DNA from 3 places in the Streptomyces sp. NPDC002868 genome. Region 1 is predicted to be linked to each of the others. Evidence: predicted binding sites of a transcription regulator. Region 1 holds the regulator's gene; each other region holds the start of a gene.
The links. The regulator HrcA, encoded in region 1, represses chaperone genes, less so after heat shock. The targets are predictions, from matches to a motif close to TTNGCACTCNGNNNNNCNGAGTGCNAA.
Positions count from the first base shown of each region.

Region 2: the regulator HrcA is predicted to act here: its motif matches at 1,445-1,471, upstream of groES (co-chaperone GroES).
Region 3: the regulator HrcA is predicted to act here: its motif matches at 1,411-1,437, upstream of groL (chaperonin GroEL).

Region 1 is NZ_JBVHDR010000014.1:158,407-161,680, reverse strand. Features, by position in the region: gene ACZ3H8_RS33170 (MBL fold metallo-hydrolase) at 1-528, opposite strand, end outside; gene hrcA (heat-inducible transcriptional repressor HrcA) at 694-1,719, shown strand; gene dnaJ (molecular chaperone DnaJ) at 1,720-2,856, shown strand; gene ACZ3H8_RS33155 (nitronate monooxygenase) at 3,053-3,274, shown strand, end outside.
Region 2 is NZ_JBVHDR010000002.1:793,556-796,829, reverse strand. Features, by position in the region: gene ACZ3H8_RS09520 (polysaccharide deacetylase family protein) at 1-717, shown strand, start outside; gene ACZ3H8_RS09515 (polysaccharide deacetylase family protein) at 714-1,355, shown strand; gene groES (co-chaperone GroES) at 1,618-1,926, shown strand; gene groL (chaperonin GroEL) at 2,057-3,274, shown strand, end outside.
Region 3 is NZ_JBVHDR010000009.1:149,486-152,759, reverse strand. Features, by position in the region: gene groL (chaperonin GroEL) at 1-1,286, opposite strand, end outside; gene ACZ3H8_RS25975 (cold-shock protein) at 1,661-1,864, opposite strand; gene ACZ3H8_RS25970 (MoaD/ThiS family protein) at 2,265-2,543, opposite strand; gene thrC (threonine synthase) at 2,577-3,274, opposite strand, start outside.

The sequences.
Region 1 (3,274 bases):
GCCGCAGAACACCACCTCCGGGCTGCCCGGCACCAGGACCGCCAGATCGTGGCCCGAATGTCCTGGGCCCACATTCGCCAGCAGTACCTGGCGGCCGCCCAGCTCCAGCGTCCACTCCCCGCTCACCATGTGGTGCGGCACCACCAGCACGTCGACCGCCTGGGCCGCGTCGTCTTCGGCTACCCCGTGGCGTACCGCCGAGCCGCGGATCCCGTCCCGCTCCCGCTTCATCAGATCGGCCACACCGACCGCGCCGTACACTTGCGCCCCCGCGAACGCCGCCGTCCCCAGCACATGGTCGAAGTGGGGGTGGCTCAGTGCGATATGCGTCACCCGGCGGCCGCCCAGCAGCGCCTGCGCCTGGGTGCGGAGCTCGGCGCCCTCGCGGAGTGTGGAGCCCGTGTCGTACATGAGGACACCGCTGTCACCGGCGATCAGACCCACAGTCGCGTCCCAGACCGGCATCCGTCGGCGGCCCACCCCGTCGGCCAGCCGCTCCCAGCCGAACTCTTCCCAACTGACGTCCATACCGGGACGCTATAGGCAACGACCAGCGATGTCGCACGGTAGCGTGGTCGGCCGCCCTTGCTAGGGGCGTACCCCACGGCCGTACACTGGCACGGTGAAAGGCTGGCACTCGTATGCATCGAGTGCCAAGCAGTCGCCCAGGGACCACAGCTGGAGGTGTGCGCGGTGCTCAGTGAACGCAGACTCGAGGTGCTGCGCGCCATCGTCCAGGACTATGTCGGCACCGAGGAGCCCGTCGGCTCCAAGGCGCTCACCGAGCGTCATAAGCTCGGCGTCTCGCCGGCCACTGTCCGCAACGACATGGCGGTGCTGGAGGAGGAAGGGTTCATCGCCCAGCCGCACACCAGCGCCGGACGCATCCCGACGGACAAGGGCTACCGGCTCTTCGTCGACAAGCTGGCGGGCGTCAAGCCGCTGTCGTCGCCCGAGCGCCGCGCCATCCAGAACTTCCTGGACGGAGCCGTCGACCTCGACGACGTCGTGGGCCGTACGGTACGGCTGCTGGCGCAGCTGACCCGGCAGGTCGCCGTCGTCCAGTACCCCTCGCTGACCCGGTCCACCGTCCGGCACGTGGAGCTCCTCTCCCTCGCGCCCGCCCGGCTGATGCTGGTGCTGATCACGGACACCGGACGGGTCGAGCAGCGCATGATCGACTGCCCCGCGCCGTTCAGTGACACCTCGCTCGCGGACCTGCGGGCCCGGCTCAACAGCCGGGTCGTCGGGCGCCGCTTCGCGGATGTGCCGCAGCTGGTGCAGGATCTTCCCGATTCCTTCGAGGCGGAGGACCGAGGGACCGTCTCCACGGTGCTCTCGACCCTGCTCGAAACCCTGGTCGAGGAGACCGAGGAGCGTCTGGTGATCGGCGGCACCGCCAATCTGACGCGCTTCGGGCACGACTTCCCGCTGACGATCAGGCCGGTGCTGGAGGCGCTCGAGGAGCATGTGGTGCTCCTCAAGCTGCTCGGCGAGGCCAAGGAATCGGGCGGTATGGGCATGACCGTACGGATCGGTCACGAGAACGCCCATGAAGGCCTCAACTCCACGTCCGTGGTCGCGGTCGGCTACGGTTCGGGCGACGAGGCAGTTGCCAAACTCGGCGTGGTCGGACCGACCCGCATGGACTACCCCGGAACGATGGGAGCGGTACGCGCAGTGGCACGTTACGTCGGACAGATCCTGGCGGAGTCGTAAGTGGCCACGGACTACTACGCCGTACTCGGCGTGCGCCGCGACGCATCGCAGGACGAGATCAAGAAGGCCTTCCGCCGCCTTGCGCGCGAACTCCACCCGGATGTGAATCCGGACCCGAAGACGCAGGAGCGCTTCAAGGAGATCAACGCCGCCTACGAGGTGCTGTCGGACCCGCAGAAGAAGCAGGTCTACGACCTCGGCGGGGACCCGCTTTCGCAGGCGGGCGGCGGAGGCGCGGGCGGCTTCGGAGCCGGTGGCTTCGGGAACTTCTCGGACATCATGGACGCGTTCTTCGGTACGGCGTCGCAGCGCGGGCCGAGGTCGCGTACGCGGCGCGGCCAGGACGCGATGATCCGGCTGGAGATCGACCTCAACGAGGCGGCCTTCGGTACGACCAAGGACATCCAGGTCGACACGGCGGTCGTCTGCACGACGTGCTCGGGCGAGGGCGCGGCGCCGGGTACCTCGGCGCAGACCTGCGACATGTGCCGCGGCCGCGGTGAGGTCTCGCAGGTGACGCGGTCCTTCCTGGGCCAGGTCATGACGTCGCGGCCGTGCCCGCAGTGCCAGGGCTTCGGCACGGTCGTGCCGACGCCGTGCCCGGAGTGCGCCGGCGACGGCCGTATCCGGTCCCGTCGCACGCTGACCGTGAAGATCCCGGCCGGCGTCGACAACGGCACGCGCATCCAGCTCGCCGGTGAGGGCGAGGTCGGCCCCGGCGGCGGCCCCGCGGGTGATCTGTACGTCGAGATCCACGAGCTGCCGCACCCGGTCTTCCAGCGGCGCGGCGACGATCTGCACTGCACGGTGACCATCCCGATGACGGCGGCGGCGCTGGGCACGAAGTGCCCGCTGGAGACGCTGGACGGCGTGGAGGACGTCGACATCCGCCCGGGCACGCAGTCGGGGCAGTCGATCCCGCTGCACGGGCGCGGCATCACGCACCTGCGGGGCGGGGGCCGCGGCGACCTGATCGTGCACGTCGAGGTGATGACCCCGTCGAAGCTGGACGCGGATCAGGAGCGGCTGCTGCGGGACCTGGCGAAGCTGCGCGGGGAGGAGCGGCCGACGGGCCAGTTCCAGCCGGGCCAGCAGGGCCTGTTCTCCCGCCTGAAGGACGCCTTCAACGGCCGGTAGGCGGAGTCACCGGGCTCGCGGTTGCCGTGGGCCCGGGGACGTTCGTGGGAGTCAACCAGGTTCGTGGTCGCCGTGAGCCATGGGGCGTTGGTGGTTGCTGTCGGTGGTGCGTTTCGCGGGCGAGCCCCCAAGCTGCCCGGTTAACGAACGGAACGCCGGATTCGGTGGTGCGGGAGTGACATGGCACCATGCCTGCATGTCCTCCGCACTGGCCGATCTTTGCCGTTATCCGATCGTGCAGGCCCCCATGGCGGGCGGCGCATCCTGCTCGCAGCTCGCCGCCGCCGTGTCCGAAGCCGGTGGGCTCGGGTTCCTGGCTGCCGGGTACAAGACCGCGGACGGCATGTACCAGGAGATCAAACAGGTCCGCGGGCTCACTGGGCAGCCCTTCGGTGTCAATCTCTTCATGCCGCAGCCC
Region 2 (3,274 bases), on a different contig from region 1:
CAGGCCGAACGGGCCGCCGCCGCCAAGAAGTGGGGTCTGGCCAACATCCCGCTCGCCGCGCCCCAGCCCCCCGCCACCAAACCGAAGATCACCACCCGCAAGGGCTTCGAGGTCGAGGACGGTGAGTCCTTGCCACCCGTCTTCACGACCGTGCCGGTCAAGGAGAAGATCGTCTTCCTGACGATCGACGACGGTTCGGAGAAGGACCCCGCCCTGCTCCAGATGATGAGCGAGCTCCAGATCCCGTACAGCGCCTTCCTCAGCGACTACGTGATCAACGACAACTACGGCTACTTCGAGCAGATGCAGGACCGCGGCGTCTCGCTGCACAACCACACCCTCAACCACCGCTATATGCCCGGCCTTTCGTACGACGAGCAGGAGCACGAGATCTGCGACCAGCAGACCAAGCTCGAGAAGCGGTACGGCAAACGGCCGTCGCTCTTCCGCCCGCCTTACGGCAACTACAACAAGAAGACCCTGCGCGCCGCCCAGTCGTGCGGGGTGAAAGCCGTGCCCCTGTGGGCCGCCGAGGCGTTTCCCGATCACATGGAGTGGCGGGAGTGGGACCAGGATCTGCACCCCGGCGACATCATCCTCACGCACTTCCGCGGCAGCGAGGACTGGGAGGGCACCATGCCCGACATGATCCGGCGGGTCATGAAGACGGTCACCGACAGGGGCTACGCCGTGGCAAAGCTGGAGGACTACGTATGACGCAGGCGCACCGGCTGCTGGCCGGACTGCTGGCGGCCGGTGCGCTTTTCACCGCGGGGTGCGCACAGTCGGTGGACCCGATCGAGCGGCTCGGGCGCAAGGCCGCGAAGCAGGTCACGCCGGGCGTGGGCGCGCCGGGGGCCGCCCACCGGCGGTGGGGGCTGGCCCGGCCGCTGGCCGCCGCGCCGAAGCCGCCCGCACGCCGGCTCTCGGCGCCGCCCGTGGTGGACCGGGTGCCCACCCGCGACAAGGTCGTCTTCCTCACCTTCGACGAGCGCGCGGCGCGCGATCCGCGGTTCGTACGGATGGCGGGCGAGCTGAAGTTACCGGTCAGCGTGTTCCGCACGGCCCGGCATCCGGACCTGCGCATGCTCTCGTACGAGGGACAGCGCGCCGAGATCTGCGGACACCATGAGGTCCGCCTCTTCCGCCCGCCGCGCGGCGCGTACAACGAGGACACGCTGCGGGCGGCGGCCGACTGCGGGGTCCGCGCGGTGGTCCTGGGGCGGGAGTACACGGAGGGCGAACAGTTGCGGCCCGGTGAGATCGTGAGGGCGGATGCCCGAACGGCAGCACGGCTGCTGCGCCGTATCGAGAAGCAGGGATACGCGGTGGCGCGCCTGGAGGACTACATCTGAGCCCTCGTGCCGGGGGGCGTGGGCCTGCGGAACCAATGGGTCGGGGGCGACGTTCTCCGTACCGGGATCAGTGCGGCGCGCGCCGTTGATTGGCACTCCGCTTGACCGAGTGCTAATCGCAGTCATAGTCTCGGGTCTGGCACTCCCCACTGGAGAGTGCCAACACAGCGACGGGCAGGTCCGGCACCCGCGACGACGGATCCACCTGGTCGCCACCTCAGACAGTTAGCCCCGTGAGATCTCCGAAGGGGGAGGTCGGATCGTGACGACCGCCAGCTCCAAGGTTGCCATCAAGCCGCTCGAGGACCGCATTGTGGTCCAGCCGCTCGACGCCGAGCAGACCACGGCCTCTGGCCTGGTCATCCCGGACACCGCGAAGGAGAAGCCCCAGGAGGGCGTCGTCCTCGCTGTGGGCCCGGGTCGCTTCGAGAACGGCGAGCGTCTGCCGCTCGACGTCAAGACCGGCGACGTCGTGCTGTACAGCAAGTACGGCGGCACCGAAGTCAAGTACAACGGCGAGGAGTACCTCGTCCTCTCGGCTCGCGACGTACTCGCGATCATCGAGAAGTAGGTCGGGGGTCTGGGGGTCGCCCCCCAGAGGACTCCGCACCCGAAGTTGTTTGATCTGCGCCCCTGGCCCCCGCACTGATGTAGCCGGGAGGTCAGGGGCGCAGTTCGTTTGAGAGGACAGAGAAGCTCCCATGGCGAAGATCCTGAAGTTCGACGAGGACGCCCGTCGCGCCCTCGAGCGCGGCGTCAACAAGCTTGCCGACACGGTCAAGGTGACGATCGGCCCCCGCGGCCGCAACGTCGTCATCGACAAGAAGTTCGGCGCCCCCACCATCACCAACGACGGTGTCACGATCGCCCGTGAGGTCGAGCTCGACGACCCGTACGAGAACCTCGGCGCCCAGCTGGTGAAGGAGGTGGCGACCAAGACCAACGACATCGCGGGTGACGGCACCACCACCGCCACCGTGCTGGCCCAGGCGCTGGTCCGCGAGGGCCTGCGCAACGTCGCAGCCGGCGCGTCCCCGGCCGCCCTGAAGAAGGGCATCGACGCCGCGGTCAGGGCCGTGTCCGAGGAACTCCTCGCGACCGCCCGCCCGATCGAGGACAAGGCCGACATCGCCGCCGTCGCCGCGCTCTCCGCGCAGGACCAGCAGGTCGGCCAGCTCATCGCCGAGGCGATGGACAAGGTCGGCAAGGACGGTGTCATCACCGTCGAGGAGTCCAACGCCTTCGGCCTGGAGCTCGACTTCACCGAGGGCATGGCCTTCGACAAGGGCTACCTGTCGCCGTACATGGTGAGCGACCAGGAGCGTATGGAGGCCGTCCTCGACGACCCGTACATCCTGATCCACCAGGGCAAGATCGCCTCCATCCAGGACCTGCTGCCGCTGCTGGAGAAGATCATCCAGGCGGGTGGCTCCAAGCCGCTGCTGATCATCGCCGAGGACGTCGAGGGCGAGGCCCTGTCGACCCTGGTCGTGAACAAGATCCGCGGCACCTTCAACGCGGTGGCCGTCAAGGCCCCCGGCTTCGGCGACCGCCGCAAGGCGATGCTCGGCGACATGGCCGCCCTCACGGGTGCCACCGTCATCGCCGAGGAGGTCGGCCTCAAGCTCGACCAGGCCGGTCTGGACGTGCTGGGCACCGCCCGCCGCGTGACCGTCTCCAAGGACGACACCGTCATCGTCGACGGTGGCGGCAACCACGAGGACGTCGTCGGCCGTATCAACCAGATCAAGGCCGAGATCGAGTCCACGGACTCCGACTGGGACCGCGAGAAGCTCCAGGAGCGCCTCGCGAAGCTGGCCGGCGGCGTGTGCGTGATCAAGGTCGGCGCCGCCACCGAGGTGGAGCTGAAGGAGAAGAAGCACCGTCTGGAGGACGCCATCTCCGCGACCCGCGCCGCG
Region 3 (3,274 bases), on a different contig from region 1:
AGGTCGAGCTTCTCGAAGACCGAGGAAGCCTGGAGCAGGGCCACGCCACCACCGGCGACGATGCCCTCCTCGACGGCGGCCTTGGCGTTGCGCACCGCGTCCTCGATGCGGTGCTTGCGCTCCTTGAGCTCGACCTCGGTCGCGGCGCCGGCCTTGATGACGGCCACGCCGCCGGCCAGCTTCGCGAGGCGCTCCTGGAGCTTCTCGCGGTCGTAGTCCGAGTCGCTGTTCTCGATCTCGGCACGGATCTGGTTCACGCGACCGGCAACCTGGTCGCTCTCACCGGCACCGTCGACGATCGTGGTCTCGTCCTTGGTGATGACGACCTTGCGGGCGCGGCCCAGCAGGTCCAGGCCGGCGTTCTCGAGCTTGAGGCCGACCTCCTCGGAGATGACCGTGCCACCGGTGAGGATGGCGATGTCGTTCAGCATCGCCTTGCGGCGGTCGCCGAAGCCCGGAGCCTTGACGGCAACGGACTTGAAGGTGCCGCGGATCTTGTTGACGACCAGGGTCGACAGGGCCTCGCCCTCGACGTCCTCGGCGATGATCAGCAGCGGCTTGCCCGACTGCATGACCTTCTCCAGCAGCGGAAGGAGGTCCTTCACGTTGCTGACCTTGGAGTTGACGATCAGGATGTACGGGTCGTCGAGCGACGCCTCCATACGCTCCATGTCGGTGGCGAAGTACGCCGAGATGTAGCCCTTGTCGAAGCGCATACCCTCGGTGAGCTCCAGCTCCAGACCGAAGGTCTGGGACTCCTCGACGGTGATGACGCCTTCCTTGCCGACCTTGTCCATGGCCTCGGCGATGAGCTCGCCGATCTGGGTGTCGGCGGCGGAGATGGAGGCCGTCGAAGCGATCTGCTCCTTGGTCTCCACGTCCTTGGCCTGCTCGAGCAGGGCGCCGGAGACGGCCTCGACGGCCTTCTCGATGCCGCGCTTGAGGGCCATGGGGTTGGCGCCGGCCGCCACGTTGCGCAGGCCCTCGCGGACGAGCGCCTGGGCGAGGACGGTCGCGGTGGTCGTACCGTCACCGGCGACGTCGTCCGTCTTCTTGGCGACTTCCTTGACCAGCTCGGCGCCGATCTTCTCGTACGGGTCCTCGAGCTCGATCTCCTTGGCGATGGAAACACCATCGTTGGTGATCGTGGGGGCGCCCCACTTCTTCTCGAGGACGACGTTCCGGCCCTTGGGGCCAAGGGTGACCTTGACGGCGTCGGCGAGCTGGTTCATCCCGCGCTCGAGACCGCGCCGTGCCTCCTCGTCGAACGCGATGATCTTGGCCATGTGAAGTGGTCCTCCCGGACTGGGGTGGATTCTCCGGACCGCGCTGGCGCCCGCGACGGACGGCCTGCAAGCCCTGTGGTTCCTTGCCCCACCTGGCCTGCGGACCTCACCGGCCCGGTCCTCGTTGTCACTCTCACTGTCAGAGTGCTAACGCAATGATTAGCACTCGACCCCCGAGAGTGCAAGCGCCTTCGAAGAAGCCTCGACGAGGGGTGGTGGTCGGTGGGGGCACCTCCCAGCGGTAGTTGGGGGAGGGAGGGCGCAGCGGCTTCGAAGGAGCCTCGACGCGAGGGCGCAGACGCACGAGGGGCCCGCATCCCTCGTGGGATGCGGGCCCCTCGGCGTGAGTGCGTCGGTGGCCGATCGCGCCGAGATCAGACGGCGAGCTTGACCATGTCCGCCTGCGGACCCTTCTGGCCCTGCGAGATCTCGAATTCAACTCGCTGACCCTCTTCAAGGGTGCGGTACCCGTCCATCTGGATCGCGCTGTAGTGGACGAAAACATCCGCACCACCGTCGACCGCGATGAAGCCGTACCCCTTCTCCGCGTTGAACCACTTGACGGTGCCCTGAGCCATGCCTAACTCCCCTATTACTGGCCCTTGCGCAGGACCGCACTTCGCGGACCCGGGTCAGACCTCCACCCCATGGGTGTGCGCCGGAACGCGTCGACCGCGGCTGAATGTATCTGTCCAACTGCCGTCTGCAACAGGTCAATCGGACGAGAAATCTGCGCAAGCCCGAACGGATAATTCATGTGAATTCTGTGAATTCCGGGGCAAGTCGGGCCCGACAAAAGGCGCCTACGCGACAATTCGATCGACCACTTTGGCTGACTCTTGTCGCGCGGCGACGCATTCTCATATGCGTCCGGCACAAGCAGCGGAGGGGGCTTCCCAAAGCCTACCGCGCTCAACCCTATGGAATTGCCCCCTCCGCTTCTCTTGCGGAGGGGGCAATAGCGGTAACTCTGCGAAGTCAGCAGCCGCCGGCGACAGCCGGAATGATCGAGACGCCCGCGCCGTCCGGTGTCGCGGTCTCCAGACCCTGTTCGAAACGGACGTCGTCGTCGTTCACGTACACGTTGACGAAGCGGCGCAGCTTGCCCTGGTCGTCCAGGACACGCGCGGCGATGCCGGTGTGGTTCTTCTCCAGGTCGGCGATCACCTCGGAGAGGGTCGCGCCCTGAGCCGAAACCTCGGCCTGGCCGCCCGTATACGTACGGAGAATGGTGGGAATGCGGACGTTGACGCTCATGCTGCGTGCCTTCCTTGAGTCTCGGGTGGTCGGTCAGCCGGCCAGGCCGGCGTCGCGAAACGCGTCCAGGCTCGGGCGGATCGTCGCGGTCGGGCCGGTCGTCGGCGCCACCGCGTCCAGCGTCTTGAGACCGTCACCGGTGTTGAGGACGACGGTGGTGAGCGCCGGGTCGAGCACGCCCTCCTCGATCAGCTTCCTCGTGACACCCACGGTCACGCCACCCGCGGTCTCCGCAAAGATGCCTTCCGTACGGGCGAGCAGCTTGATGGCGTCGACGATCTGATCGTCGTTGACGTCCTCGACCGCCCCGCCGGTGCGGCGCGCGATGTCCAGCACGTAGGGGCCGTCCGCCGGGTTGCCGATCGCCAGCGACTTGGCGATGGTGTCCGGCTTCTGCGGGCGTACGACGTCATGCCCCGCCTTGAAGGCCGTCGACACCGGCGAGCAGCCCTCCGCCTGGGCACCGAAGATCTTGTACGGCTTGTCCTCGACCAGACCGAGCTTGATCAGCTCCTGCAGCCCCTTGTCGATCTTCGTGAGCTGCGAGCCCGAGGCGATCGGGACCACGATCTGGTCGGGCAGCCGCCAGCCGAGCTGCTCGCAGATCTCGTACGCCAGCGTCTTGGAGCCCTCGCCGTAGTACGGGCGGAGGTTGACGTTGACGAAGCCCCAGCCCTCGCCCAGCGGGTCGCCGATGAGCTCGGAGCAGAAACGGTTGACGTCGTCGTAGT